DNA from 4 places in the Streptomyces sp. NBC_01591 genome. Region 1 is predicted to be linked to each of the others. Evidence: riboswitches for the same ligand, from Rfam matches in the RefSeq annotation. Region 1 holds a riboswitch; each other region holds the start of a gene.
What was found. Region 1 has a riboswitch for cyclic di-AMP ahead of OG978_RS24795 (C40 family peptidase). Riboswitches for the same ligand answer to the same signal wherever they lie in the genome.

Region 1 (7,152 bases):
GAACGTACGCCTCACCGGGATCGGCCATCTCGCACTGCCGGTGCATCCGGCCGTCGCCGCCGCGGTCCGGCGGGCGCTGGAATCCCGCGAGCCGACGATCGAAGCAACCGGGACCACCGGAACCTCAGGAGCCGCATGAGCCGCATGAGCCGGCAGGGCTGACGGAGTCGACGGAGACCCTGCAAATAGAACGCGTTTCGAACATAGAGCCAAGGCTGTGTGCACAGCTCGTCGAAAGACGGCCGATTGCCCGTTTCCTGAGCCGCCCATGCCCGCCGAAGATTGTCGGCGTCACGTACCGCCGGGTACAGTCGCGGCCACTGCTCCCCCTGGGGATCCCCCCTCCGGGCCCCAGAGCACAGGTCCTGCTGCCGAGGCGAGAGAGAAGTTGGTGAACGACCAGCACCCCCACGCCGGGTACGCCGGATACGACAGCGAGGCGACCGGCAGCTTCGACAGCGATCCGCTCTTCGGCTCGCTCCCCGGCGGCCACGACGGCGCATACGGCAGCGGCTACGGCGCCGGGCAGTCCGGATACAGCGGCCAGCACGACTCCACGCAGTGGGACACGGGCGCGCACCCGACCACCTCGTACGACGCCTACACCCCGTACGCCACCCAGCCCCAGCAGCAGTACGAGGCAGCGCCGACGTACGAGACGACGGCCACCTGGACGCCCGTGACCGACTACGGCACGGATGCGACCACCACCGCGTTCGCCGGCATCCCGGCGCAGGGCGGCGCCCCGGACGCCACAGGCCAGTGGGACACCAACGGCTGGCACACGAACGACCAGTGGGCAACGAGCGACACGGCCGCATACGACACCGGTGCGTACGACGCCACCGCGTGGAACGCCGGCGCCACGCCCGAGCACGATCAGCAAACTGCGCAAACCGCACAGGTTTCGTACGAAGCGCCGCCGACACATGAGGCATTCGAAGCTCAAGGGGCGCAAAAGTCGCACGAGGCGCACGGATCGTGCGAGTCCTATGCCGATCTGGGCTCCCACGACCCCTACGAGCCCTACCGCACCGACGGTACGGCCGGCGCAGACACCACAGAAGACGCGGACGCTGACGCGGACAGCGCAGGCGTCACATATGACGCAGAAATCGCAGACGTCGCCCCCGGCTCGCACCGCCCGCTCAGCCGCCCCGCCACCCGCAACGGCGGCGGCAGCCGCAGTCGGCGGCGTTCCCCCGCGAAGCGTTCCGCGCTCCTCACCGTCGCCATCCCTTCCGCCTGCGTGATGAGCGTGGCCGGAATCGCCGCGGCCTCCGTCGGCGGACTGGGCGGCGAGGACCAGAAGGACGACAGCAAGAGCACGATGGCGGCGGACGACCAGGGCTCCGTCAAGCCGGCCGCGGCCAACAACAAGCTGGACACCCAGCTCGCCAACCTCAGTGCCGACGCCGAGAACTTCGCCGACCGCGCCAGCCGCACCCAGGAGCGCATCGACCTGCGCGAGCGGCAGGCCGCCGAGAAGAAGAAGCGCGAGGAAGAGGCCGCCCGCAAGGAGGCCCTGCGCCCCAAGTTCGTCATGCCGGTCAAGCAGCACGGCCTCAGCGCGTACTACGGCCAGGCGGGCGTCAACTGGATGTCCGTGCACACGGGCATCGACTTCCCCGTCATGGGCGGCACGCCTGTGATGGCCGCGACGGACGGCACCGTGCGCACCCAGCTGAACAGCGCCTACGGGAACATGGCCATCGTCACCATGGCCGACGGGACCGAGACCTGGTACTGCCACCTCAGCGGCACCAAGATCCGCTCGGGCCCGGTCAAGGCCGGTGACGTCATCGCGTACTCGGGCGACACCGGCAACTCGACCGGCCCGCACCTGCACTTCGAGGTTCGGCCCGGCGGCGGCTCGGCGGTGGACCCGCTGCCCTGGCTCCGCAGCCACGGCGTCAACCCGACCTGAGCCGGTCGCCCGGACCTGGGCCGAACAGGCCGACCTGAGCCGAACAGGCCGACCTGAGCCGAACAGGCCGACAGGTGGCCGGGACGACTGCCCCGGCCGCCGCCCGCCCCGCCTACAGCTTCTCGACCGGCGCGTACCGCAGCAGCAGCTTCTTCGGCCGCTCGTCGCCGAAGTCGACCGTGGCCTTCGCCTGGTCGCCGAAGCCCTCGACCGCCGTGACGGTGCCGAGCCCGAACTGGTCGTGCGTGACCCGGTCCCCGACGGACAGCGTGATCGTCGGCTTGTCCGAGGTCCGCCGGGTCGCGAAGCCCGAGGGTCCGGAGCGCGAACGCGAGGCGGACAGCGACGAGGTGATCCCCGAGGTCGGTCCGGCCGGTGCCGCCATCGGCCCGGTCCGCTTCCACTCCAGGTGCTGGTCCGGGATCTCCTCCAGGAACCGCGACGGCGGGTTGTACGAGGGCTGCCCCCACGCACTGCGCATCGCCGCCCGGGTCAGATAGAGCCGCTCGCGGGCCCGGGTGATGCCGACGTAGGCGAGCCGCCGCTCCTCCTCCAGCTCCTTCACCTGTCCCAGCGCCCGCATGTGCGGGAAGACGCCGTCCTCCATGCCGGTCAGGAAGACGACCGGGAATTCGAGGCCCTTCGCGGTGTGCAGCGTCATCAGCGTGATGACACCGGAGCCGTCCTCGTCCTCGTCGGGGATCTGGTCGGAGTCGGCGACGAGGGCGACCTTCTCCAGGAACTCGGCGAGCGTGCCCGTACCGGTGCCGGCCGTGCCCGTGCCCTCCTCGGCCGCCGCCGCGCGCTCCTGCTCGAATTCGAGGGCCACGGCGGCCAGTTCCTGAAGGTTCTCGATCCGGGTCTCGTCCTGCGGGTCGGTGGACGCCTGGAGCTCGGCGAGATAGCCGGTGCGCTCCAGGACGGCCTCCAGGACCACCGCGGGGCCCGCGCCCGACTCGACGATCGTGCGCAGCTCCTCCATCAGCGTGTTGAACCGCTTGACGGCGTTGGCCGACCGGGCCGCCATGCCGTACGCCTCGTCGACCCGGCGCAGCGCCTGCGGGAAGGTGATCTTCTCGCGCAGGGACAGCGCGTCGATCATCGCCTCGGCGCGGTCGCCGATGCCGCGCTTGGGCACGTTGAGGATGCGGCGCAGCGGGACGGTGTCCTCCGGATTGGCGAGGACGCGCAGGTAGGCCAGGATGTCCCGGACCTCCTTGCGCTCGTAGAAGCGCACGCCGCCGACGACCTTGTAGGGCAGGCCGACGCGGATGAAGATCTCTTCGAAGACGCGGGACTGCGCGTTCGTACGGTAGAAGATCGCGACGTCGCCGGCCTTGGCGTCGCCCGCGTCGGTGAGCCGGTCGATCTCGTCGGCGACGAACTGCGCCTCGTCGTGCTCGGTGTCGGCGACGTAGCCGGTGATCCGGGCGCCCGTGCCGGCATTCGTCCAGAGGTTCTTGGGGCGGCGGCTCTCGTTGCGCTCGATGACCGCGTTGGCGGCGGACAGGATCGTCTGCGTGGAGCGGTAGTTCTGCTCCAGGAGGATCGTCGTCGCGTTCGGGTAGTCCTCCTCGAACTGGAGGATGTTGCGGATGGTCGCGCCGCGGAAGGCGTAGATCGACTGGTCCGCGTCACCCACGACGCACAGCTCGGCCGGGGCGTCGCCCTCGCCCGCCGGGCCGACCAGCTCGCGCACGAGGGTGTACTGGGCGTGGTTGGTGTCCTGGTACTCGTCGACCAGGACGTGCCGGAAGCGGCGGCGGTAGTGCTCGGCGACGTCCGGGAACGCCTGGAGCAGGTGGACCGTCGTCATGATGATGTCGTCGAAGTCCAGGGCGTTGGCCTCGCGCAGCCGGGACTGGTACATCGCGTAGGCCTGGGCGAGGGTCTTCTCGAAGCCGTCCGCGGCCTGGCCGGCGAAGGTCTCCTCGTCGATCAGTTCGTTCTTCAGGTTGGAGACCTTGGCCGTGAACGACTTCGGCGGGAAGCGCTTCGGGTCCAGGTCGAGATCGCGGCAGACCAGGGCCATCAGCCGCTTGGAGTCGGCGGCGTCGTAGATCGAGAACGACGAGGTGAAGCCGAGCCGCTTCGACTCGCGGCGCAGGATGCGTACGCACGCGCTGTGGAAGGTCATGACCCACATGGCGTTGGCGCGCGGTCCGACGAGCTGCTCGACGCGCTCCTTCATCTCGCCCGCGGCCTTGTTGGTGAAGGTGATCGCCAGGATCTGGCCGGGGTGCACCCCGCGCTCCGCGAGGAGGTGGGCGATCCGGTGGGTCAGCACCCGGGTCTTGCCCGAGCCGGCCCCGGCGACGATGAGCAGCGGGGACCCCGCGTGGACGACGGCGGCACGCTGCTCGGTGTTCAGCCCGTCGAGGAGCGCCGCGGAGTCGATGACGGGGCGGTGCGCGCCGTCGCGGTAGTAGGCGTCCCTGGGTGGCGGGGGCCCGTCGAACACGCCCGCGAAGAGGTCCTCCGGCACCGCTTCGGGTGCGGAGTCCTCGGGGGGCGGCGGGGGCTCTTCCTCCGAGTGCTGGAGGCCGGCCAGGAAGCTGTCGTCAAAGAGGCTGCTCATCGCTAGTCGAGTCTAGGCCGCCGCACCGACACCCGAAGGCCGCATGACGAACCGCACACAACACGACAGACACGCAGCGGGATCGAGCACCCACTCCACGTAAGGAATTCCGGGTCTCCGTCATCCGCCGCGACAAGGTCACAAAAATGTATCGGGCATATCGAACATCAACCTTCACAGCAGCACCATGGGTTGGCTACCGTGCTCGACCGGGCGGCCCGTACTCCCTTGAGGCGAACCACGCCGAGCGGGCGCCCTCGCCGAATCCGAGCTGCCCCCACGGGAGTTCGGAACCGGGGACCCACACGCAGTACCGGGGTGAATCGGTCCTTATCCCCACTCGGACCGTAGGGCAGCCTTCCGTTCCGCCCGAACCCGACAGCTAACCCGGTAGGCGGTCCACGGAAGGAGATGCCGGCCTTGGCGTCGCATCGCAAACCGCGCACCCGGGTGCGCACCACCGCACCGGCCGTCGGAATCACCACGGCGGCACTGGCGTCCGTGACCCTGCTCTCCACGCAGAGCGCCACGGCCGCGCCCGATCCGAAGCCCAGCGTCGAGGACGTCCAGAAGAAGGTCGACGACCTCTACCGGCAGGCGGGCACCGCGACCCAGCAGTACAACCAGGCGAAGGAAGCCTCCGCCACCCAGCGCGCCAAGGTCGACGCCCTGCTGGACGACGTCGCCAAGCGCGCGGACAAGCTCAACGACGCCCGCCGGACGCTCGGCACCTACGCGGCCGCGCAGTACCGCAGCGGCTCCCTCACGCCGAGCGCCACGTTCTTCCTGGCCGACGACCCGCAGTCGTACTTCGACCAGAGCCAGTTGATGGACCGGATGACCAGCCGGCAGCAGAAGGCGATCACGGACTTCCGTACCCAGCAGGCCAAGGCGTCGAAGAAGCGCGCCGAAGCGGTGCGGAGCCTGGAGACGCTGACGACGACGCAGACCACGCTGCGCACCAGCAAGCAGGACGTCCAGAAGAAGCTGGGCGAGGCGCGCACGCTGCTGTCGAAGCTGACCGCCGAGGAGAAGGCGCGGCTCGCGGAGATCGAGCGCAAGAAGGAGGCGGAGGCCGAGCGCAAGGCGCAGGAGCTGGCGAAGCAGCAGGCCGCCGCGAAGGCCGAGGCCGACCGCAGGGCCGAGGAGGCCGCGAAGGAGTCGGAGAGCGGCAGCGGTACGGGGACGGGCACCGGAACCGGCTCGGACAGCGGCGCCACCACCAAGGCGGAGAAGGTCCTCGCCTTCGCCAGGGCCCAGATAGGCAAGCCGTACGTCTGGGGCGCGACGGGCCCGGCGTCGTACGACTGCTCCGGGCTCACCCAGGCCGCGTGGAAGTCCGCGGGCGTGGACATCCCGCGGACCACGTGGGACCAGGTCAAGATCGGGACCCGGGTCGCCACGGCGGATCTGCGGCCGGGGGACCTCGTCTTCTTCTACGACGACATCAGCCACGTCGGCATCTACAAGGGCGACGGGATGATGATCCACGCGCCGAAGCCCGGGGCGAATGTGCGCGAGGAGTCGATCTACTACATGCCGATCTACGGCAGCGTGCGGCCGGCGTAGCGAATCGCACCGCCCCGGTGCCCGTCCGGGTGCCGGGGCGGTGCGATACGGCAGGATCAGGTCCAGAGCGTGGCGATGAAGATGTTGAGGACCGTCAGTCCGCCCACCGCCGCGAAGGCGCCCTTGTCGACCTTCTCCTCGTCCCGCTTGATGTAGACGAGCGCGAGGACGACGACCAGGACCAGCAGCTTGACGCCGATCTTGATGTTGTTCACGTGGTTGCCGTCGGCCTCGTTCAGCCCGACCAGTGCGACACCGGTGACCAGCATGGTCAGCGCACCGTGCAGCATCGCCGGGACGAACCGGGCCGTGCCCGCGCCCATCGCCTTCATCTGAGTCAGGAAACCGCCCAGCAGGGAGGCGATACCGATGATGTGCAGGGCGACGAAGACATGAATGAGTACGTCCATGAGGCCGCAGCCTAGCCCTGGCCATATCACCGCTCGGCAAGCAGGTGTGCCTTACCCGTCACTTCACTTCACTCGCGTCTGTACCAATTGCCTGACTCTGGTGCAATTATTCCGATCACTTGACGACATTGCCACGCCAAATTCAGACAATAAGCGTCATTACGACTCCTGCCCGTGCCCCGGGATTAGCGTCCCTAACCAGGTGACCGGCTCCATCGCCGCTCCGCCCGTCGGTAGCCCCCGACGGGCAGTCGTCAGGAAGGACGCACGCCCTCGTGGCAGCGCATCGAAAACCCAAGCAGCGCCTGTACACCGGCCCTGCTGCCCGCACCGCAGCGACTCTCGCCTTCGCCGGGGCCGCCACCGCCGCCGCGCTTCCGGGCACGGCGCACGCCGACCCGCAGCGCACCCCCGCCCAGGTCAAGGCCGAGGTGGACCGGCTGTACCACGACGCGGAGGTCGCCACCGAGCAGTACAACGGCGCGAAGGAGAAGGCGACCGACGCGGAGGGCGCCCTCGACACCCTGCGCGACGAGGCCGCCCGCAGGACCGAGCGGCTCAACGCCTCGCGCAACGCGCTGGGTTCGTTCGCCGCCGCGCAGTACCGCACCGGCGGCCTCGGCACGTCCGTGCAGCTGGCGCTCTCCTCCGACCCCGACCAGTATCTG
Region 2 (7,152 bases), 1.4 Mb from region 1:
CGCCGAGGAGTTCGGAGGGCGCGCCCGCGAGCCCGAAGGAGAGGACGGCGCCCGCCGCCGGGTCGATCGTGGCCCGTACGACGGTGTCGACGCCGCGCGGCGCCATGGCCTGGACCACGGGCTGGAGTTCGGCGGGCTTGCCGAGCAGGTCGGTCAGTTCGCCGTACGCCCGGCGCAGCGCGGTCTCGTTGGCGAGGTCCAGCCGGACACCGCCGAGGTCGGCCCGGTGGCGCAGGTGCGGCGCGGTGGTCTTGAGCGCCACGGGATAGCCGAGCCGGGCCGCTGCCGCGACGGCGGCGTCCGGGTCGGGCGCCGGGAGCGTCGGCCGTACGGTGATGCCGTAGCGGCCCAGGAGTTCGCGCGCCTCGTCGTGTGCGAGCTGCCGGCCCCGCGGGTCGGGGTCGGGGCCGAGGAGGGTGTCGATGAGGCCGGCGGCGCCCGGCTCGTCGATGGTGTCGTCGAGGAACTCGGGCACCTTGCCGGGCACGGCGGCCTGGCGTCGCCACTGCGCGTACCGCACCGCTTCGGCCAGGGCGCGCACCGCCCGTTCGGCGGCGGGGTAGGCGGGGATCCGGCCGATCCGGGTGCCGGGGGCGCCGTCGACTGCGGGAGGAGCCGGTGAGGTGGGCGCCGGGCTCGGGTCGGCCGGGGCGGTGACTCCGGTGGGCGTGGTGGTCGCGGCCGGGGCGGGCTGCGCCGGGGGGCGCGGCTGCGCGACCGTGCTGGTGGCCGCGGCGAGGGCCTCGGCCAGCCCGCCGATCTCGACATGTACGACGGCGACCGGCTTGGCCGGACCTGCGGCGGCGGCTGTGTGCAGGGCGGCGGCGAGCACCTCTCCGTCGCCCGACTCCGCCTCGCCGTCCTCGCCGACCCACGGGATCGCCGTCACGACCACCGAGTCGCAGCCGTCGTCGGCGAGAGCCTCGGCCAGGGCGTTCCTGAAGTCCTGCGGGGTGGCGGCGGTGGTGAGGTCGAGCGGCGGGCGCGGGCGCAGCCCCTCGGCGAGGCAGGCGTCGTACGTGAGGAGGCCGAGCGATTCGGAGTTGCCGAGGATCGCGACCCGGGGGCCGGCCGGGAGGGGCTGGTCGGCGAGGAGAAGACCCGCGTCGACCATCTCCGTCACCGTGTCGACCCGGATCACGCCGGCCTGCCGCATGAGCGCCGAGACCGTCGCGTCGGGGATCCGGCTGATCGGCACCGCGTGGCCGGGCGGGGTGGAGCCGCTGTGCCGGGCGCCCTTCACCACGACCACCGGCTTCACCGCCGCGGTGCGCCGCGCGAGGCGGGTGAACTTGCGGGGGTTTCCGAGCGATTCGAGGTACAGCAGGGCGACGTCGGTGTCGGGGTCCTCGTACCAGTACTGGAGGAAGTCGTTGCCCGAGATGTCGGCGCGGTTGCCCGCGGAGATGAAGGTGGACAGGCCCGCGCCGCGCCGGTAGAGCCCGGAGAGCAGGGCGATGCCGATCGCTCCGGACTGGGTGAAGAGGCCGATGCGCCCGGGAGCGGGCGGCTCGGGGGCGAGCGAGGCGTTCAGCCGTACCGTTTCCGCGTTGTTGATCAGGCCGAAGGCGTTCGGGCCGATGATCCGCATCCCGTACGAGCGGGCCTGACGGACCAGTTCACGCTGCCGTTCCCGGCCCTCGGCACCCCATTCGGCGTATCCGGCGGAGAGGACGACCAGGCCCTGGACGCCGTGCTCACCGCAGTCGGCGACGGCTTCCGGGACCCGGTCGGCGGGGACGGCGACCACCGCGAGGTCGACCGGCTCGTCGATCTCGCCGATCGAGCGGTGGGCGGGGACGCCATCGATGGTCACCTGGTCGGCGGCGAAGGCGCGGTTCACGGCGTACGTACGGCCGGTGAAGCCGGCCCCGAGGAGGTTGCGCAGGACCGTTCGGCCGACGCCGCCGGGGGTCCGGCCGACACCGATGACGGCGACAGAACCGGGGGCCAGCAGGCGCTGCACGGACCGCGCCTCAGCCCGCTGCTCACGGCCGCGCTGGACGGCGAGGGACTCGGCGGTCGGTTCGAGGTCCAGGGTGAGGTGGACGGAGCCGTCCTCGAAGCTGCGCTGCTGGGTGTATCCGGCATCCCGGAACACCTTGATCATCTTGTTGTTGGCGGGCAGCACCTCGGCGGCGAAGCGGCGGATGCCGCGCTCGCGGGCGACGGCCGCGATGTGTTCGAGGAGCGCCGAGGCCACGCCCCGGCCCTGGTGCGCGTCCTGGACGAGGAAGGCGACCTCGGCCTCGTCGGCGGGTGCGGAGGCGGGCCTGCCGCGCTCGTCGATGCGGTCGTAGCGGACGGTCGCGATGAACTCACCGCCGACCGTGACGGCGAGCCCCACCCGGTCGACGTAGTCGTGATGGGTGAAGCGGTGCACGTCCCTGTCGGACAGGCGTGGGTATGGGGCGAAGAACCGGTAGTACTTCGACTCGTCGGAGACCTGCTCGTAGAAGCTGACCAGCCGTTCGGCGTCGTCCGTGGTGATGGGCCTGATGCGCGCGGTGCCTCCGTCGCGGAGCACCACGTCCGCTTCCCAGTGGTCGGGATAAGCGTGATGCGGACTCTGCTCCGGCGCGGGCTGCATGGGCAAAGACTACGGCTCCGTCAGCGGTCGCGTAGGTCCCGGGGCCGGGGCAGTCTGGGAGGGCCGTTCGGCCCTACCGCAGGCATCACGGGCATTTCCCGGGTCGACCGGAGCACTGCGCACCGCGTGAGAGACTGGTCTAGACAACTTTTGATTCCTGAAGGGCAGAACCATGGCTGAGCGCCGCGTCAACGTCGGCTGGGCCGAGGGCCTGCACGCCCGCCCCGCTTCCATCTTCGTCCGTGCCGCCACGGCTTCCGGCGTCCCCGTGACGATCGCCAAGGCCGACGGCAACCCGGTGAACGCCGCCTCCATGCTCGCGGTACTCGGTCTCGGCGCACAGGGTGGCGAGGAGATCGTGCTCGTATCCGAGGCCGACGACTCCGAAGCCGCCCTGGACCGTCTGGCGAAGCTGGTCGCCGAGGGGCTCGAGGAGCTCCCGGAGACCGTCTGAGAACATGCTCCGCGAGAGAGCCGTGGCGCCCTGAACCGGGGCCGCGGCTCTTTTGTTTTCCGGATCGGATCCTTTTTCCCGGATCGGGCCCTCCGGGTGAACATGCAGAATTCTGGCACGCCAATTCCAGGCGGGGTGAAATTGACCCCGCACAGCCATACCTATTTGTATACGGCGTAATTGTTAATTCCGGACGCCTGCGGTGTTTACGGAATGTTGCGAGGTCCTCACCCGGCCGGTACGGGGAACGGCGGGCTGCCGGCCCGGCCGGTCGGTCCGGCGCAGCCGGTGCGCGGCCGCGGCCCGTTCCGCGTGATGGGCGGCCAGCGCCCTGGCCCGTTCCGCGTCACCGCGCGCCACCGCGTCCGCGATGGCCCCGTGCTCGGCCCAGGAATCCACCGGCCGGGCCGGCTGCTCGACCGCGTACATCCAGGCGGTCTTGTGCCGCAGCTGGGTGAGCAGCGCGATCAGGCCGGGGCTGCCGGAGGCTTGCGCCAGCGTCTCGTGGAACCAGCCGCCCAACGAGCGCAGGTCCTCGCCCTCGCCCCGCCTGGCCCGGTCCTGGCCGAGCCGCACGAGACCGCGCAGCACCTTGAGGTGCGCCTCGGTGCGGCGTTGCGCGGCGCGCGCGGCGCACAGTGGCTCCAGCAGCGTGCGGACCTCCAGGAGGTCGGCCGCCTCCAGCTCGGTGGGCTCGGCGACGCAGGCACCCGCGTGCCGCCGGGTGACCACGAAGCCCTCGGACTCCAGGGTGCGCAGCGCTTCCCGTACCGGGACGCGGGAGACCCCGTAGCGGCGTGCCAGCAACTCCTCCGTGAGACGGCTGCCGCGTTCGAAGACACCGGAGACGATGTCTTCACGGATTGCCGTGCATACCGAATGCGCCGGAATGCGCATGTCCGAACCTCCGCCTTAATCCCCGCGAAACGCGGCCGACCGACGCCTGTTCTGCGACTCTATTGCAATGCGGCCGCATTTCCGATGCCGGGCGGAAATTCATGAATATCTTTTGGCCACGGGGCGGTTCGGCGGACAGTCGTCGCCCGCGGGCGCACGGCGGGCATGCCGAAGGCCCCGGCATGGAGCCGGGGCCTTCGACGTGGTGCTGCGGTGGGGCGTCGGTCAGACGTTGACACCGTGGGCGCGCAGGTACGCGACCGGGTCCATGTCGGAGCCGTAGGACGGCGTCGTCCGGGCCTCGAAGTGGAGGTGCGGTCCGGTGGAGTTGCCGGTCGAGCCGGAGAGGCCGATCTGCTGACCCGCGCCGACGCTCTGGCCGACGGAGACACCGATCGAGGAGAGGTGGCCGTACTGCGTGTACGTGCCGTCCGTCATCCGGAGCACGATGTTGTTGCCGTACGCGCCGCCCCAGCCGGCCTCGACGACCGTACCGGCGCCGACGGCGACGACGGAGCTGCCGGAGGCGGCGTGGAAGTCGATGCCCGAGTGGCTGCCGGAGGACCAGAGCGAGCCGCTGGACTTGTAACCGGTACTGACGTACGAACCGGCGACCGGGAGCTGGAAGGAGCCCAGGCGGGTGCGCTCGGCGGACCGGGCGGCGCGCGCCTTCTCCGCACGGGCCTCGGCGGCGCGCTTCGCGTCCGCCTTGGCCTTCGCGTCCGCCTTGGCCTTCGCCTCGGCCTTCTTCTTGGCCTCAGCCTTCCGCTGAGCCTCCGCCTTCGCCTTCGCCGCGGCATCGGCCTGGTGCTGCTGCACGTCGGCCTGGGCGTCGATCCGGTCGGCGAGGGTCTTGTCGATGGCGATGACCTGGCTGAGGCCGGTGTCGCTCGCGGAGGGGGCCTCGGAGTCGGCGGCGAGGGCGGGAGCGGCCAGGCCGCCGATGACGCCGGTGGTGGCCAGAGCCGCGACGCCGACGACCCTCGCGCTGCTGCGCGTCAGTCGACTCGGGGCACGGTGCTTCCCGGTGGCACGGGTGAACGCCATGAAGTGGCTGATCCTTTCCTTCCTTCTCGCCTACCGGGTTAGCTGACGGGTTCGGAGCAGGAAGGTCTCCTACGGACACCCCGGCCCCATCGGGCTCAGGCATCCGATTCACCCCAGGGACTTCGTGGGTCCCCGGCTCCCCAGGCTCGCGCCTGACGGGGACTCGGCGATGACTGTCCGGTACGTCGCGGATGCGGCATACGAGTGACGGACAGCCGAGCCGACGCTAAGCGGGGTCACTTTCATTCACCAAACGGACAGGCCATTTTGTAGCGCATCCCACAGGGCAGACAGGCAACCTCCCCACCAGAACGGACAAAAGGGAAGGTTCCGGCGAGATCGCACTCGCAGGGGCCTTCCCTTTGTCCCGGTATGCAGAGATATGCCGGAGTGCCGGACCGGCCGTGCCGGGGCGGGCGCCCCGTCGGTCGGCGCCCGCCGGACCGGACGTCAGCCGGAACAGTCGTCAGCCGGTGACCACCGACACGTCTCCGATGCCCAGAGCCCGGACGGGCTCCTCGATCCGTGCCGCGTCGCCGACGAGGATCGTGACCAGCCGGTCGCCCGGGAAAGCGTTGACGACCGCCGCGGTCGCCTCGACCGTGCCGGTCTCCGCGAGCCGGGCGTACAGCTGCGCCTGGTAGTCGTCCGGCAGGTGCTGCTCGACCTGGTCGGCGAGGGTGCCCGCGACGGAGGCCGCCGTCTCGAACTTCAGGGGTGCCACACCCACGAGGTTCTGCACGGCCGTCTCGCGCTCCGCGTCGGTCAGGCCCTCGGCCGCCAGGGTCCGCAGGACCGTCCACAGGTCCTTGAGCGCCGGTTCGGTGGACTCGGTGTCCACCGAACCGCTGATGGCGAGCATCGCGGCGCCGGTCGCACCCGAGGCGGAGTCCGGGGCCGACGACCGCAGCACCTGGGCGAAGGCCCGTACGCCGTACGTGTAGCCCTTCTCCTCGCGCAGCACACGGTCGAGACGGGAGGTGAGGGTGCCACCCAGGCAGTACGTGCCGAGCACCTGGGCCGGCCAGACGCTGTCGTGCCGGTCGGCGCCGATCCGGCCGATCAGCAGCTGCGTCTGCACCGCGCCCGGACGGTCGACGATCACCACCCGCCCGGTGTCGTCGGCGGTGATCGGCGGGGCGGGACGGGGCTCGGCAACCTCTCCCGACCAGTCGCCGAGGGTGTCGGCGAGCAGGGCGTCCAGGTCGATGCCGGTGAGGTCCCCGACGACCACGGCGGTCGCCGCGGACGGCCTGACGTGGGCGTCGAAGAAGCCACGCACGGCCGCCGAGTCGATGCGCTCCACCGTCTCCTCGGTGCCCTGGCGCGGGCGCGACATCCGCGCCGTGGCCGGGAAGAGCTCCTTGGAGAGCTGCTTGGCGGCGCGCCGAGCCGGGTTGGCCTGCTCGTGCGGGATCTCGTCGAGCCGGTTGTGTACCAGCCGTTCGATCTCGCTGTCGGCGAAGGCGGGCGCCCGCAGCGCCTCGGCGACCAGCGCGAGAGCCTTGGCCAGCCGGGAGGCCGGGACCTCCAGGGAGACCCGCACGCCGGGGTGGTCGGCGTGCGCGTCGAGAGTGGCGCCGCAGCGCTCCAGCTCGGCGGCGAACTCCTCCGCGGTGTGCTTGTCGGTGCCCTCGGACAGCGCACGCGACATGATCGTGGCCACACCGTCGAGGCCCTCGGGCTCGGCGTCCAGCGGGGCGTCGAGGAAGATCTCGACCGCCACGACCTGCTGACCGGGGCGGTGGCAACGCAGCACCGTGAGGCCGTTGGGCAGGGTGCCGCGCTCCGGCGCGGGGAAGGCCCAGGGCCGGGCGACTCCGGCGGCCGGCTGCGGGTGGTACTGCATCGAAACTCCAGTCGCGGCAGCGTCGGTCACTTGTCCGCCCCTTCGTGCGCGTCGGTGTCGTCGGCGTCGGTCTCGTCGGTGTCCGCGGGCTCGGCCGGTTCGACCGGCTCGTAGACCAGCACTGCCCGGTTGTCGGGGCGCAGCTGGGCCTTGGCGGCCGCCTGGACCTCCTCCGCGGTGACATCGAGCACCCGCTGCACGGCGGTCAGGGCGAGCTGCGGGTCGCCGAACAGCACGGCGAACCGGCACAGTTCGTCGGCGCGGCCGGCGACCGTGCCGAGCCGGTCCAGCCACTCGCGCTCCAACTGGGCCTGT
Region 3 (7,152 bases), 2.5 Mb from region 1:
TTCCTGGAACCGGGGGCCATCGCACCATGAGCACCACGACCGTCGCGCCGGCCGCCCGGCCGTACCAGAGCTATGTCTACGCCTACCCGCACAAGACCGCCTACCGGCCGCTCGCCGACCGGCCGGGGCTGCGCGAGTTGTGGGCGGCCGAGCGCAAGGACGCGCTCTCGCTCTACCTCCACATACCGTTCTGCGAGGTCCGCTGCGGCTTCTGCAATCTGTTCACCCGGATCGGCGCTCCCGACGAGCTGACGACCCGGTACCTCGACGCGCTGGACCGGCAGGCCACCGCGGTCCGTGACGCGCTGGGCGACGACGGGCCGGTGCGTTTCGCCGCGGCCGCGTTCGGCGGGGGTACGCCCACGTTCCTGACCGCGGCGGAGCTGGAGCGGCTCTGCGACATCGCGGAGAAGCGGATGGGCGCCGATCTGCGGTCCGTTCCGCTCTCGGTCGAGACGTCGCCGTCGACCGCGACGGCCGACCGGCTGGCCGTCCTCGCCGACCGCGGTACGACCAGGATCAGCATCGGGGTGCAGAGCTTCGTCGAAGCGGAGGCGCGGGCCGCTGTGCGCCCGCAGCGGCGTGCCGATGTGGAGGCGGCGCTGGACCGGATACGCGATGCCCGTATCCCGGTCCTCAACATCGACCTGATCTACGGCATCGACGGGCAGACCGAGGACAGCTGGCGCACCTCGCTGGACACGGCGCTCGACTGGCGGCCGGAGGAGCTGTATCTCTACCCGTTGTACGTGCGCCCGCTGACCGGTCTGGGACGGCTCGACGCGGACGGCGGGGTGTCGGCGGACGCGGCCTGGGACGAACAGCGGCTGCGGCTGTACCGCGCGGGCCGGGATCATCTCCTGGCCCATGGCTACGAGCAGGTTTCGATGCGGATGTTCCGCCGCGCCGACGCCCCGCGGACGGACGGCCCCGACGACTACGCCTGCCAGACCGACGGCATGATCGGCCTGGGGTGCGGCGCCCGCTCGTACACCTCGGAGCTGCACTACTCCTTCGACTACGCGGTGGAGATGCGGGAGGTGCGGGCGATCATCGACGGCTACGCGGCCACCGAGGACTTCTCGCGTGCGGAGGTCGGACGGTACGTCGACGGCGACGAGGCACGCCGGCGCCACCTCCTGCAGTCGGTCCTCCAGGCCGATGGGCTGCCACTGGCCGACTACCGGGAGCGGTTCGGCACCTCGCCGGCCGACGACTTCCCCCTTGAGCTGGCCCGGTTCGAGGCGCGCGGCTGGCTCGACGCGTCGGCCGGGGCGTCCGGACTGCTGCGGCTCTCCCCCGAGGGCCTGGCCCACTCCGACGCGCTGGGTCCGGAACTCTTCTCCTCCGACGTGCGCGCCGCGATGGCCGCGTACGAACTGAAGTGAGTGCGCCCATGGACCTGACGATCCTCTACCGCGGCCCGCTCTCGTCGTGCGACTACGACTGTCCGTACTGCCCGTTCGCCAAGCGGCGCGACAGCCGGGAGCAGCTGCGTGCCGACCGGGCCGCGCTGGAGCGGTTCACGGCGTGGGCCGCGGCGCAGACCGGTGACCGGATCTCGGTGCTGTTCACGCCGTGGGGCGAGGGCCTGGTCCGCTCCTGGTACCGCCGTGCGCTGGTCGAGCTGGCACAGCTGCCGCACATCCGCCGGGTCGCGATCCAGACCAACATCAGCAGCCGCACGGGGTGGCTGGCCGAGGCCGGTGCGGGCCGCGAGAAGATCGCGCTGTGGTGCACCTACCACCCGGGGCAGACGCCGTACGAGCGGTTCCTCACCAAGTGCCGGGAGCTGACCGCGCTCGGCATCCGGCACAGTGTCGGTGTCGTCGGGCTCGACGACCATCTCGACGAGGCGCGGCGGCTGCGCGCCGCGCTGCCGGACGAGGTCTATCTCTGGGTGAACGCGGCGGAGGGCCACACCTATACGGACGAGGAGGCGGACCGCTGGACGGCCATCGACCCGCTCTTCCCGTACAGCCGGCATCCGCACCGGTCGGCCGGGCTGCCCTGCAGGACCGGTGAGTCGGTCATCTCGGTGGACGGTGACGGCACCGTGCGGCGCTGCCATTTCGTACCGGCGGAGCTCGGCAATCTCTACGACGGGAGCTACCGGCGGTCTCTCGGTCCGCGCGCCTGTCCGCTGGCGGTCTGCGACTGCCACATCGGTTATGTGCACCTGGAGACGCTGCCGCTGTACGACGTCTTCGCGGGTGGTGTGCTGGAGCGGATACCGGCCGCCCCGCTGTCGTCGCTCGCCGGACCGGCCTGAGGTTCAGGCCGGTCCGGCGAGCGACGGCACCACGGCGCGGACGCCCGTCCGGAGCGGCAGGAGGTCCGGTGCTAGAGCGGCAGGAGATCCGGCCGCTTGGCTTCGACGTGGTCGCCCGAGGACTCGCCGCGCAGCCGTCGGCCGATCCACGGCACCAGGTACTCGCGCGCCCAGTGGATGTCGTCGCGCCGCACTTCGAGGGTGCCGCGCTGTGCCTGCGGGGGCCATTCCTGGTCGGGGTCGGCCGGCACGTCGATGCCGAGTACCTGTGCGGCGCGCAGCGCGACCCTGGTGTGTCCCTCGGGCGACAGGTGGAGCCGGTCGTCGTCCCAGGCGCGCCTGTCCTGGACGGACCGCAGCGACCACAGGTCCAGGACCGGGCAGTCGTAGCGGTCGGCGATGGCCCTCACATGGGCGGTGTAGGTGGCGATCTTGCCGCGCAGATGGCGCAGCACGGGAATGCCACGGGTGTCGAAGCCGGTGGTGACCATGACCGTGCCGACCGCTTGGGTCAGTTCGGCAACGGCGCGCTCGAAGCGCTCGGCCACGTCGTCGGGGTCGGTGCCCGGCCGGATGATGTCGTTGCCGCCCGCACAGAAGCTCACCAGGTCGGGTGCGAGCTCCTTGGCGCGCGGCACCTGCTCCTCGACGATCTGGTCGAGGAGGCGTCCGCGTACGGCGAGATTGGCGTACCTGAAATTCCCGTGCACGGAACCTTCGGTCTCCGTCGCCGCATCGGGGTCCGGGAGCTGGTCCGCGAGAAGTACCGCGAAACGGTCCGCCCAGCCGACGAAGGTCCCGTCCGGGCCGGGGTCGCCGACTCCCTCGGTGAAACTGTCGCCAATCGCCGCGTACGACCCGATGACGCCCTGTCGGTTGTTGACGCCACGTTGATTTTTTCTCGAATCGTCTGCCACAAACGCTTATCCTGCACCGCCGAATGTGACCTACGCGACCGTAATAAGGGGTTGACGGGTGGTGAGATAGACCACCCAGTCAGTTTTTGGTAAAGGGGGAATAAGCAGCAGGGGCGGTGCGCCGCCGCGCACCGCCCCTGCTGTGTTGCTCAGGTCATGCTGTCACCCAGCTGCCCGGCCGTTCGGCTCAGACGTAGATGCCGTGCGAGGCCAGGTAGGCGATCGGGTCGATGTCCGAGCCGTAGGCCGGGCCCGTGCGGACCTCGAAGTGAAGGTGCGGACCGGTGGAGTTGCCGGTGGAGCCGGAGAGGCCGATCTGCTGACCGGCGCTCACGGCCTGGCCCACCGAGACGGAGGCGGAGGACAGGTGGCCGTACTGCGAGTAGCGGCCGTCGGCGTGCTTGATGACGACCTGGTTGCCGTACGCGCCGCCCCAGCCGGCGGCGACGACGGTGCCGGAGGTGATGGACTTCACGCTGGTGCCGGTGGCGACCGGGAAGTCGATCCCGGAGTGGCTGCCGCTGGACCAGTTGGAGCCGGAGGCGCGGTAGTTGGTGGTGTGGTTGCCGGGGACCGGGTGGACGTAGCCGGAGCCGTTGCTCTGGGCGGCCGGGGCGGAGGCCGGGGCCTTGGACTCCGGGGCGGCCGAGGACTTGGCCGGGGCGGACTTCTCCGCGGCCGTCGAGGGCGCTGTGGCCACCTTCGACGGGAGGGCCGAGCCGGTGCCGGCGCCGGTGGGCGCGGCGTTGCCGGAGGCCTTGGAGCCGAGGGTCAGCTTCATGCCCGGGAAGATCAGGCTGGGGTCCTCGCCGACGACCTTGCGGTTGTCCTGGTACAGCTTCTGCCAGCCGCCCTTGACCTTGTGCTCGGCGGCGATCTTCGACAGGTAGTCGCCGGAGACGACGGAGTACGTCGTGGTCGTGGTGGCTGCCTTCTTCTGCGCGACCGGCGCGGCGTGCATGGTGGCGGCGGCCGACTGCGGCGCGGCGGCCGGGGCGGCCTGCTCCGCGGCGTGGGCACCGGTGGCACCGAGCAGCGGCAGTGCGACGACGGCGCCGCCGGCGCTTGCCGCGGCGACGCCACGGGCGATGGTGCTGATCTTCGGACGACGGTGCTTACCCGATATGGGCATGAAGTATTTCCTCTCCGGCGCCTGCGAGGTGAGCTGTCGGGTTCGGGCTGGAGATGCCCGGCCGCGCTGAGCGCGACTTCACCCCGAGCCGGCCGGAATTCTCCGGTCGGCGGCTTACCTGGTTCCCCCGCTCCTGCCACGCGATGAGTGGATGCGAATTCCGGTCGGCGGCAGGATTAGGCGGTCCGTCCGGATTGACGGTGACCGTAAGCGAGTCGGGACGATGAGAACAAGCCACGGGTTCCACACCGGAATCCGCGCCGGGGAAATCGGCGCGGAATTCCGGTCACACTCCGTGGATTAAGGATCTTGAATTTCCGCGCCGCGCACGGAATACCCGACCCTCCCGTCACCACACACCGTCACGGATATGATCCCGCTCACGAGACGGCGATCATCTCCCATACAAACGGGCGATGTTCGGACAAAAGCCCGCATTACGGACATGTCCCGTCTGTCACCCCCGCCGCAGCCTCAGCACCCGCGCGTCGAGATCCCCCCGGAGTCCGGTGTGCAGCCCCTGATGCAGCAGTACCGAACCGTGGTGCACCGCCCCCGTGTCCAGGCAGGTGTACGTCGCCGCGGGGTCGAGCCCGCGCAGCCGCAGGGCCGGGGGCCGCTCCCCGTATCGCTGCGCCTCCAGCCACATCAGGACCACGGTCTCCACCCCGTGGACGTACTGGACCGCGCTCAGTCCACCGCGCGGCTCACGCAGCCGGTACAGCGCTCCCTGCTGCACGACCGGACGGATCTCCTTGTAGAGGTCCACCCAGGTCCGAGCCTCGGCCAGCTCCTCCTCGCTCCATTCGGTGAGGTCCCCGCCGACCCCGAGCACACCGGCCATCGCACTCACGAAACGGAAGCGCAGCGAGCTCACCCTGCCGTTGAGCTGGTGGTTCGGGCTGTCGGTGACCCAGGCGGCCATCACCCGGGCCGGATGGATGTGCCCGAAGCCCTCCTGGATGGCGAGACGGTCGAGCGGGTCGGTGTTGTCGGAGGTCCACACCTGGTCCGTACGGGACAGGATCCCCAGGTCGATCCGGCCGCCGCCGCCCGAGCAGGACTCGAACGCGACCGAGGGGTGCGCGGCCCTGAGCCGGTCGATCAGTGCGTACAGAGCGTCCACATGCTCGACCCAGAGTTTCTGCGGGTACTCCTCGCCCGGCCAGCCGGCATCGGTGAAGCAGCGGTTGAAATCCCATTTCACATAGTCGACGGGCGTCTCGGAGAGCAGCGTGTCCAGCTGTTCCCAGAGATATTCCTGCACATCGGGGCGGGCCAGATTGAGCACCAGCTGGTTGCGGTACTCCGTCCGCGCCCGCCCGGGGAAGTGCTGCACCCAGTCGGGGTGCGCGCGATAGAGATCACTGTCGGCATTGACCATTTCCGGCTCGACCCAGATGCCGAACTGCATGCCGAGCCCGTGCACTTCGTCGGCGAGCGGCTTCAGCCCGCCCGGGAAGCGGTCCGGATTGGGCGTCCAGTCGCCGAGCCCGGCCCGGTCACTGGTCCGCTGCCCGAACCACGCGTCGTCCACGACGAACAACTCGACACCCATCGCTGCGGCGCGCTCGGCGAGGGCGCGCTGCTGCTCCATGGAGATGTCGAAGCCCGTGGCCTCCCAGGAGTTGTAGAGCACCGGCCGCAGGTTCTCCGCGTCCGGGATCACATGGGCCAGCTGCCAGGCATGCCAGGCACGGCTCGCCCCGCCGAACCCCTGGCCGCTCCACAGGCCGGCGAACACGGGAGTGGCGTACGACTCCCCCGGTGCGAGCCGCAGCAGTCCGGAGTCGTCGTAGCCGGCGCCGCCGGTGATCTGCACGAGCCCGTCGGGCAGCCGCTGCACGGAGATCCGCCACGACCCGGACCAGCCGAGTGCGCAGCCGTACACCTCTCCGCTCTCCTCGGTGGCCACACCGTCGGCATCCAGCGCGACCCACGGCAGGTACTGGTGGCCGGTGTGGCCCCGCCTGCTGGAGATGACGCTCTCGCCGTAGGTCAGCTCCGCCCGCGCGATCCGCGACTCCGCCGCCCAGCGGCCGTGCAGCCGGCTCAGCCGCCAGCCGTCGCGGGCGGGCAGCGACCAGGCGGCCGCGTCGGCGCGGAGCAGTTCCAGCGGCGGGCCGTCCGGTCCGGCGTGGGCGACGGTGGCCCAGCGCTCCACGACATCGGAGTCGTCCCGCATCCGGTAGTGCAGGGTGAGGGCGAGCCGGTGCACGGGGTCGGTGAAGCCGATACGCAGTTCGTCCCCGTCCACCACGGCGGCACCGAAGGCCCACTCGGTGCCGCGAACCTCGGGGGTACGCACCGAGAGCGCCGGGCGGACGAACCTGGGGCCGCCCTCCACCGGATATTCCTCCCGGCCGTCGAGGTGGGACTCGAAGCCCCTGAAGGGCAGCTCCGGTGCCGCGGCCAGCGCCTCGGCCGCGGCGAGGGTGATCCTCGGCCCCCAGTGCAGATGGATCAGCTCGTCCTGCTCGGTCAGTCGCAGTGCGTAGCTGCTGCTCGCCCCGGTGAGCAGCCAGGTCCGGCCGGTGTTGCCCGTCTCGATCATCGCATCCCCACATTCCAACAGTTCCGCACATCATCGACCATTGGTGAGGCATGGGCAACGGTCCGGCTAGGAATTCACCGGGCGGATCGGCCGCAGGAGAACCGGAGTTCGCCCAGGTATCGACAGGGAAAGGCCGAGATGATTGCCTGAGGAATCAATGTCGTATCGTCGCGGGAGTGGCCTTGTCGGCGACTCCCGTCGGCACCAGACACTCCAGGAGTCACTGTGACGCAGCAGTTGCCGCAGGTCCCGTCGACGGGACCCGAGCTGGCGGGTG
Region 4 (7,152 bases), 3.9 Mb from region 1:
TTCGCCGACAGCATCCAGCTCATCGTCTCGGAGCTCGCGACCAACGCCGTACAGCACACCTTCGGGCAGTCGCCCACCTTCACCGTGGACCTCCGGCTGGAGCGGGAGGAGCAACTGCTTCTCGGGGTGACGGACAGTCACCCCCGCTGGCCCAGGCGACTGCCCGCCGCCGTTCAGCAGGACAACGGACGCGGCATGGTGATCATCCGCTGTCTGGCCAAGGAGTGCGGGGGCCGGCTCACCGTCACCCCCACCGCCGACGGCGGCAAGACGGTGTGGATCGCGCTTCCGTGGAGCATCCCCGTGCAGAGCTGACCAGCGCGTTCCGGTGGCCGCCCGCCCGCGCGGTCACCCGGCTTCGCCGCCCGGCCGCTGCGCCGACGCCGACCGCCCGAACCCACTGCGCAACAGGGCCTGGAACGTCGCCGCGGCGGCGCTCGCCCGGTCACCGCGGTGCACCACCGAGATCGTCCGCCGGAAGGAAGCGGGATCCAGCCGCCGTACCGACAGCGGCGTCGGCGACATCGCGGCGACCATCTCCGGGACGACCGCCATCCCGATACCCGCACTGACCAGGGCGCACACCAGTGCGTAGCCGGGCGACTCGCAGACCACGGCGGGTGTCGCCCCGGCCTCGGCCAGCGCCTGCTCGACCCCACGGCGCGGCGGATGCGTCGGCGCGCTGCTGATCAGCGGCCGTCCCGCCAGCTCCGTCACCGGCAGTCTCCCGCTGCCTTCGGACAGCATCTGACCGACCGCCGTGATGAGGACCAGCTCCTCGACCAGCAGCGGTTCGGCGAAGACCCCGGCGGGCCAGGCCACGGCGGCAGTCGGCTCGTACACATGAGTCAGCGCCAGATCGACCTCGCCCGCGGCCACCGCGGCGACGCCCTGGGGCGGTTCGTACTCGGTCACCGCCAGCTCTACATCCGGGTGGGCGCGCCGGAAGGCGCTCAGCACCGGCGGCAGCAGATGCATGCCGGCCGTGGTGAACGTGCCGACCCGCAGACGTCCGCCGGAGAGCCCGGAGAGGCGGGCCAGCTCATGGCGTGCCTGGTCCATCTCGTCGAGGGCGCGCCGGGCGCGTCCGGCCAGCAGCTCGCCCGCGGCTGTGAGCCGGGCCCCTGCTGCTCGCGACGATCGTCGTGGCGCTGGCGCTGGCGCTGGTCTGGTTCCCCGCCGTGGCGCTCCTCGTGGACCGGCTGGGCCGGTGGCTGCGCCGGCCGCGTACCGCGCGCGCCATCGAGGGCGGCAGCGGCGCGGCGCTCGCCGCGTTGGGCCTGATGCTGGTGACCGGTCCCCTGCTGCACTGAGCGCGGAAGGGGCCAGCGGCCGGGGCAGCAGGGCCTGTCCGGCGGAGCAGGGCCGGGGACGCGGCCTCGATCCGCCGACGGGCCCCGCCTCAGCGGACCCGCCCGTAATAGACGCTCTTGGTCCAGATCCTCTCCAGCCGGACCACCGCGCCGGTCCTCGGCGAGTGCCAGATCTTGCCCTTACCGGCGTAGATCCCCACGTGGTAGACGCTGCGGCCATAATGGAAGAAGACCAGGTCGCCGCGTTTCCTGTGCGAGGCCGAGACATGGCGGGTCCGGTTGTACTGCTGCTGGGCCGTGCGGGGGAGCTTCTTGCCCGCCTTTTTGAACGAATAGAGCGTCAGCCCCGAGCAGTCGAAGCGGTTGGGGCCGGTGGCCCCCCATCTGTACGGCGAGCCCTTCTTCGAGGCCGCGATGTTGAGCGCCTTCATCGACAGAGTCGCCGCCTGGGCATCCGTCGTGGCGCCCGGGACGAACATGGTGCCGCCGACGGCGGCGAGCGTCAGAACCGAGGCCGTACCGGCCCGGACGAGCAGAGACGGGACATGAACCTGCGCAGTCATGCGCAACCCTTCGTCAGCCGCCTGTGAAGGATGACCTGTCGGGTTCGGGCTGGCGAAGTTGCCCGGCCGCGTGCGGCGGCTTCACCCCGAGGGTCGACCGGTGTTCAGGTCGACCCGTGGTGCTCGGGTCCTCCACTCCTGCCGATCCACTTATGTCGACCAGGCATCCGGGCGGCGGCAGGACTCGGCGTCCGCCCGGACCGCCCCGCCGCGGTGGCGGGGGCTTGTCGTCCCAGGGATCTTGACTCACCGACTGCCGGATTTCCGAGCTGAAACAGGGATATGTGAGGCTCCTCACGACTGATCCGTTCGGGTGGACATGATGATTTTCGACGCTCCGCCGGTGATTCGGGCCGCTTCCGTACCAGGGGCGGAAGGGTGGATTCCGCCCACTGTCCACGCGGAAAACGCAAATTGAGCCATCCCTCGTGAGGGGGACTCCCTACGCCGAACGAGCGAGGATTTTCCATGGACGCGTCGGGCGTGTCGGGTACGGGAGTTGGGTGAAGGCCGCCGGATGCCGGGACGAAGGGAGTTGGCCGAACCCAGCCGTGCGCGCGGAGCGCGGAAGTCGGTCAACTCGCCGGAGCGGGGGGTACGGTGACGCGTCCGGCCCGCCGTTCCCCGTCCAGTACGCGCAGCGCCCGGGCGAGTGTGGCGGCGTGGATCCGTGCCTCGCCGCGCTCGTGCATCAACGCGAGGGCGTCCCGCAGTGCCCCTGCCTGCGAGACAAGGGCCTGTGCGGCGCGCAGCGCGCCGTAGGTGTCGCTGCCACGGGCCGGGTTGATCCGGCCGACCTGGTCGAGGACTTCGAGGTAGCGGTCGATGAACTCCCCCTCGGCGCACGTCAGTGCGGGAAGCGGCGGGAACTCCGGCGGCTGCATCGGGTGTTCACCTCGCGCCGTGCGGGGGGAGTGAGGAATTCCGGTTCTCCAGGACGTGGTCCACCAGTCCGTACGCCTTGGCACCCGCCGCGTCGAGAATGAGGTCGCGTTCGGTGTCGTCGGCGATCTGCTCGGCGTCGCGGCCCGTGTGACGGGCCAACAGGGCGATGAGCATCCTGCGGACCCGTTCCAGTTCCTGCGCTTCGATCTCCAGATCGGACGGTTGGCCCTGCACCGGCTCGGTGAGCTCGGGCTGCCGCACGACGACCCTCGCGCCGGGCAGTGCGTGCCGCCGGCCGGGAGCGCCCGCGGCGAGCAGCGCGGAGGCGCAGGAACCGGCCTGGCCGAGGCAGTAGGTCTCCACCTCGCAGGCGAGGTACTGCATCGTGTCGTAGATCGCGGCCATGGCCCCGAACGAGCCGCCGGGGGAGTTGATGTAGAGCGATACGGGCCGGTCCGGGGCGTCGTGTTCCAGGTACATGAACTGCGCGATCAGATCGGTGGCCGCGGTGTCGTCCACCGGGGTGCCGAGGAAGACGATCCGCTCGGCGAGCAGCTTGGAGTACGGGTCGAGGGTGCGGCTCCCGTTGGTGGTGCGCTCGGTGAACTCGGGCAGTACGTGACGGGCGGTGGGACGGAACAGCATGGCGATGCCTCTCCTGCGGGGTCTGCACGGGGGTCTGCAAGCTTCCGTAAAAAATGTACAGGACGTACAGAAGGTTATGATGGGAGCGCGATCCTGGTGATCCACGAAAGTCCCAGGTCAGAGGCTATTTTGGCTGTTCGCTGAGGGCGGATGTCTCACAATCTCTAGACGTCTTGATCATCAGGCTGCTTCGCCCTCACTGAAACCGAGTAGAGAAGTGAGGCGGTCCGAGGCGACGCGGAGGTCCTCGTGGCTCGGATGGACGTACACCCGCTTGGTGAAATTGGCGTTGGCATGCCCGACCCATACGGCGAGGATGATGTCCGGCACGCCGTTGACGGCGAGAAACGTGAGGCACCAGTGACGCGCGTCGTAGAGCTGGACCTTCCGCAGCTTCAGCTTCCGCTGCAGGGAGTACGAGGCCTCACGGAGGTCTCGAGTCGTGAGCAGCTGGCCGAGGGCCACGATGAGTCACGCCTGGTCAACCACCGCCTGAAAGTGACCGAGGCATCTGAAAGTGGCAGTGCACCCCCGCAGGTGACGTCACCCATTGAGATGATTTCTGGCACTCGCGTTGCGGCCCCTTTCAGAGCCGAGCCGTCCGGCCCGCGTCCGCGGGCTCCGCATAGCCGTGGAGGCACGGAGCCCGAGACAGCGACGAGTTGCCCCGCCGCTGCGTCGGCAGTGCGACTGCTTCCCTGCCGACGTCCGGCAGCGGCCGCACTCGCCAACGCCCACCCTTCCCGCGATCGACCCGGTGTACAGGACTTCGACCCCGCCCGGAGCGCCGCCGTCCTGTCAAGGACCAGCCAACCCGGTGTCCGCACGCGCTCTTCGCCAGCTGGGACTTGCCCGATTACGCGGGCTACTCGTTCGGTCCAGCCGGGGACGAGGACAAGATCGCCGTGTGGATCGGTTCTGACGGTGCGCCCGAGGACGTGGCGGGTACGTTCACCGAATGGTTCAACGCGGAGATGGATCGGCACGAGCAGCACATCGCCGAGTTCGACGATGCGAAGGTAGCCGAACTGCGAATGGCTTACGGCAAGGGTGTCGAAGAGCCGCGCATGGCTGGCATTGACCCAGATGATCCTTACTGCCTGCTCGGATACTCGCTGGGCGGCTCCTACGACCAGGCCGCGTACACCACCGAAGACCTCGACCTGTTCTGGGTGGGCCCCGGCGTATGCTGCGGTGTTCACGGCGTGTACGGGCTGATAGACAGGTCGGGCACCTGGCGGATCCCGTACGGCACCAAGTTCAGGGCCGTTCGGCCATTCCGTGATGGCGTCGCCGAGGTCATCGTGGCCTCGAAGGGCACCAGCGATACCGGCCCGCGGACCAGGATTCGGCCGGATGGATCGATCGTGCGCGGACAGGCGGGGTTCATGGGCGGAGGTTCGGGCGTTCGTCCCACCGCTGGGACGTACGCCCGCACCGCCGCTTATGAGAACACTGTGTGGGACACCCCCGGGGTGCACCGCGCGGGGCCTGGTCAGCAGCGGGCCAGCACCGCCACCTCATGGCCGAACCCCACCACCAGCCGGCCATCCAAAGTGACAGCCACCGCGTACACCTCCGCAGGGAACACCAACTCCGGTCCGGACGGCCGGCCGGTGGTCAGGTCCCACACGCGCACCGTCCCGTCCCCGCTGCCGGTGACGGCGACCGGACGCCGGTACACCGCCCCCACCAGCCGCCCAACAGGCCCCGAAGCCGCATCCACCAGCCCCAGCAACTCCTCCGGGTCGGCATTCACCAGAAACCCCGGATCCACCAACCGCCCATCCGCGCCCGCAAGCACGGCCCGAAGTGCGGCTCAAGGCCCGTTTCCCGGTTCGCTACGGCCTCGGCCGAGGCAGGCTCCGATGCCGAGATCGTGACGGTTCCGTCCCCGGCGGCGCGGCGGAGGATCGCCAGGCTGTCGTGTATCAACGCTCTGCTCCATTCATCTTGGGGTCTTCTTGCGGTCTCGTTCCGGTGGTGCCGCACGCGGCGGGCACCGGTGGTGGGCCGACGGGACTGACGGGAAGCCGTCGGCGGCCTCAACGCGCCGTCAGGCGGCGTCGCCTCGCCAGGTCCGGTAGCCGGCTGAGGCGGCGACGTCGGTGAGGCCGCGGAAGTCCGGGCGGCGGGCGAGGGTCCGGTTGGCGGCCTGGTAGGCGTCGTCCGTACGGTCCGCCTTGAGGAACAGCTTGACCTGTACGGCGCGGATCCAGTCGCGGGTGGGGTTGTCGGGCTCGCTGCGGGCGAGGGCGGCGAGCCGCTGCCGGACGGGCGGGTCCAGAAGGCCGAAGTCGATGGTGACGTCCTCGAGTTCGGTGAGCGCGTAGAACTACTCGGGCAGCGTCGTCAGGCCGTTGAACCCCAGGTCCAGTACCCGCAGGCGGGACAGCCGGGCGAAGGCGTCGTCCGGCAGGGTCAAGGGCGGCCGGATCCCTTTCCTGCTTCCGGTCCGTTCTTTGTACCGGGTCTGCTCGCCCCAGCGGCTGATTTCCAGCTCTTCGAGCGTGGTGATCGCCCACACGCGGTCGAGCAGGCGGTGGCCGGGGGAGTGGTCGGCGTTGCCGCTGTTGCCGTTCATACGCAGGACGCGCAGTCGTGGCAGCCGTGACAGGTCGGGCAGCCGCTCCACCCGGCCCAGGGCGCTGTCGAGGTTCAGCTCCTCCAGCGCGGTGGCGAGCAGCAGGTCGTCGGGGACCGAATCCAGCACTGCCACCGACAGGTTGAGCCTGCGCAATCCTGGTAACCGGGTGGCGAGTCGCGGGAACGGGACGAGCTTCGGGTCGGCCTCGACGCGGTCGGCCGGTGCCGGGTGCAGCCATGACAGGTCGAGTTCTTCGAGGGCGGGCAACCGGGACAGGGCGTCGGGGAGAGGGCACGACAGCTTCCAGGTACGCAGTACCCGCAGCTCGGAGAGGTCACCGAGCTGGTCGGGCAGGGCCCGCAGGGGGTTGTCGGCGATGTTCAGCACCTGCAGGCCACGCAGCAGGCAGATCTCCGCGGGCAGTTGTGCCAGCGCCATGTTCGAGATGTCGAGTTCCTCCAGATGCGGAAGCTCGCCGAGCCGTGCCAGCAGCCGGTCAGCGCCGGACCACCGGCCCGCGAGCCGGAGCCTGCGCAGTGCGGCACCCGTTCCGGGTCCTGCCGCAGGGCCCGGTGCGTCGCAAGGTCGAGTTCGGTGACCTCCGCGGGCCGGGCCCGCAGCCGTGCCACCTAGTCCGCGGAGGCCGCCAGGTGCGGCCCGGGTGTGTCGCGCAGGACGGGCATCCCGGCTGCCAGCGCGGCTTCGAACGGTCAGGACCTACTACGGAGCCGTCGGGGTGTCCCGTAGCGACTGGTCAGCAGTGTGACGTGCTGCCCGTACGTCGGTCACCATGCGCCCCTGACCGGCGCGGGCCGAGCCCGCCACAAAGGGGCAGCGTTGTCGTACTCGTGCTGTAGAACGCTGCCTGACAGCGACAGTCGCCCAGCCCCGTGTCGTTGCCACCGGGGCCCTGGCGTGCCGTGGCGGCGTTCGTTCCGAGGGAGATCGTGGTGGTTGAGTTGTACAGGGGATCGGGCAGGCGCACGAACAGCGTGCCGTTCGTCAGCAGGTCAGCCGAGCTCCGCCGGCTCGACGCAGCCCTGCAGCACATGGGAGCCGGTGGCCCGGCCCTCGTCGACATCACCGGTGAGGCCGGTATCGGCAAGAGCCGGTTGCTGGCGGAGTTCAGTACGCTCGCCCGCCGCCGCGGGGCGGCCGT

Region 2: it holds a riboswitch for cyclic di-AMP, as region 1 does, so the genes downstream of both, OG978_RS30600 (M23 family metallopeptidase) here and OG978_RS24795 (C40 family peptidase) in region 1, are expected to answer to the same signal.
Region 3: it holds a riboswitch for cyclic di-AMP, as region 1 does, so the genes downstream of both, OG978_RS36000 (M23 family metallopeptidase) here and OG978_RS24795 (C40 family peptidase) in region 1, are expected to answer to the same signal.
Region 4: it holds a riboswitch for cyclic di-AMP, as region 1 does, so the genes downstream of both, OG978_RS06545 (C40 family peptidase) here and OG978_RS24795 (C40 family peptidase) in region 1, are expected to answer to the same signal.

What each region holds. Positions count from the first base shown of each region.
Region 1 covers NZ_CP109327.1:5,287,943-5,295,094, reverse strand. Annotated here, with positions in the region: gene OG978_RS24810 (esterase/lipase family protein) at 1-139, shown strand, start outside; gene OG978_RS24805 (M23 family metallopeptidase) at 392-1,927, shown strand; gene pcrA (DNA helicase PcrA) at 2,040-4,505, opposite strand; cyclic di-AMP (ydaO/yuaA leader) riboswitch at 4,754-4,918, shown strand; gene OG978_RS24795 (C40 family peptidase) at 4,917-6,074, shown strand; gene OG978_RS24790 (hypothetical protein) at 6,131-6,484, opposite strand; gene OG978_RS24785 (C40 family peptidase) at 6,760-7,152, shown strand, end outside.
Region 2 covers NZ_CP109327.1:6,638,135-6,645,286, reverse strand. Annotated here, with positions in the region: gene OG978_RS30615 (bifunctional acetate--CoA ligase family protein/GNAT family N-acetyltransferase) at 1-2,590, opposite strand, end outside; gene OG978_RS30610 (HPr family phosphocarrier protein) at 2,763-3,044, shown strand; gene OG978_RS30605 (GntR family transcriptional regulator) at 3,228-3,941, opposite strand; gene OG978_RS30600 (M23 family metallopeptidase) at 4,167-4,988, opposite strand; cyclic di-AMP (ydaO/yuaA leader) riboswitch at 5,002-5,167, opposite strand; gene OG978_RS30595 (M16 family metallopeptidase) at 5,455-6,837, opposite strand; gene OG978_RS30590 (M16 family metallopeptidase) at 6,864-7,152, opposite strand, start outside.
Region 3 covers NZ_CP109327.1:7,771,586-7,778,737, reverse strand. Annotated here, with positions in the region: gene OG978_RS36020 (STM4013/SEN3800 family hydrolase) at 1-30, shown strand, start outside; gene OG978_RS36015 (STM4012 family radical SAM protein) at 27-1,388, shown strand; gene OG978_RS36010 (STM4011 family radical SAM protein) at 1,397-2,272, shown strand; gene OG978_RS36005 (SGNH/GDSL hydrolase family protein) at 2,344-3,189, opposite strand; gene OG978_RS36000 (M23 family metallopeptidase) at 3,377-4,321, opposite strand; cyclic di-AMP (ydaO/yuaA leader) riboswitch at 4,325-4,481, opposite strand; gene OG978_RS35995 (alpha-galactosidase) at 4,779-6,875, opposite strand; gene OG978_RS35990 (tyrosine-protein phosphatase) at 7,101-7,152, shown strand, end outside.
Region 4 covers NZ_CP109327.1:1,382,698-1,389,849, reverse strand. Annotated here, with positions in the region: gene OG978_RS06560 (ATP-binding protein) at 1-315, shown strand, start outside; gene OG978_RS06555 (LysR substrate-binding domain-containing protein) at 349-1,062, opposite strand; partial or broken gene OG978_RS06550 (LysE family transporter) at 1,125-1,313, shown strand; gene OG978_RS06545 (C40 family peptidase) at 1,403-1,876, opposite strand; cyclic di-AMP (ydaO/yuaA leader) riboswitch at 1,880-2,052, opposite strand; gene OG978_RS06540 (hypothetical protein) at 2,452-2,760, opposite strand; gene OG978_RS06535 (ATP-dependent Clp protease proteolytic subunit) at 2,768-3,403, opposite strand; gene OG978_RS06530 (hypothetical protein) at 3,587-3,871, opposite strand; gene OG978_RS06525 (hypothetical protein) at 4,902-5,210, opposite strand; gene OG978_RS06520 (leucine-rich repeat domain-containing protein) at 5,742-6,530, opposite strand; gene OG978_RS06515 (helix-turn-helix transcriptional regulator) at 6,944-7,152, shown strand, end outside.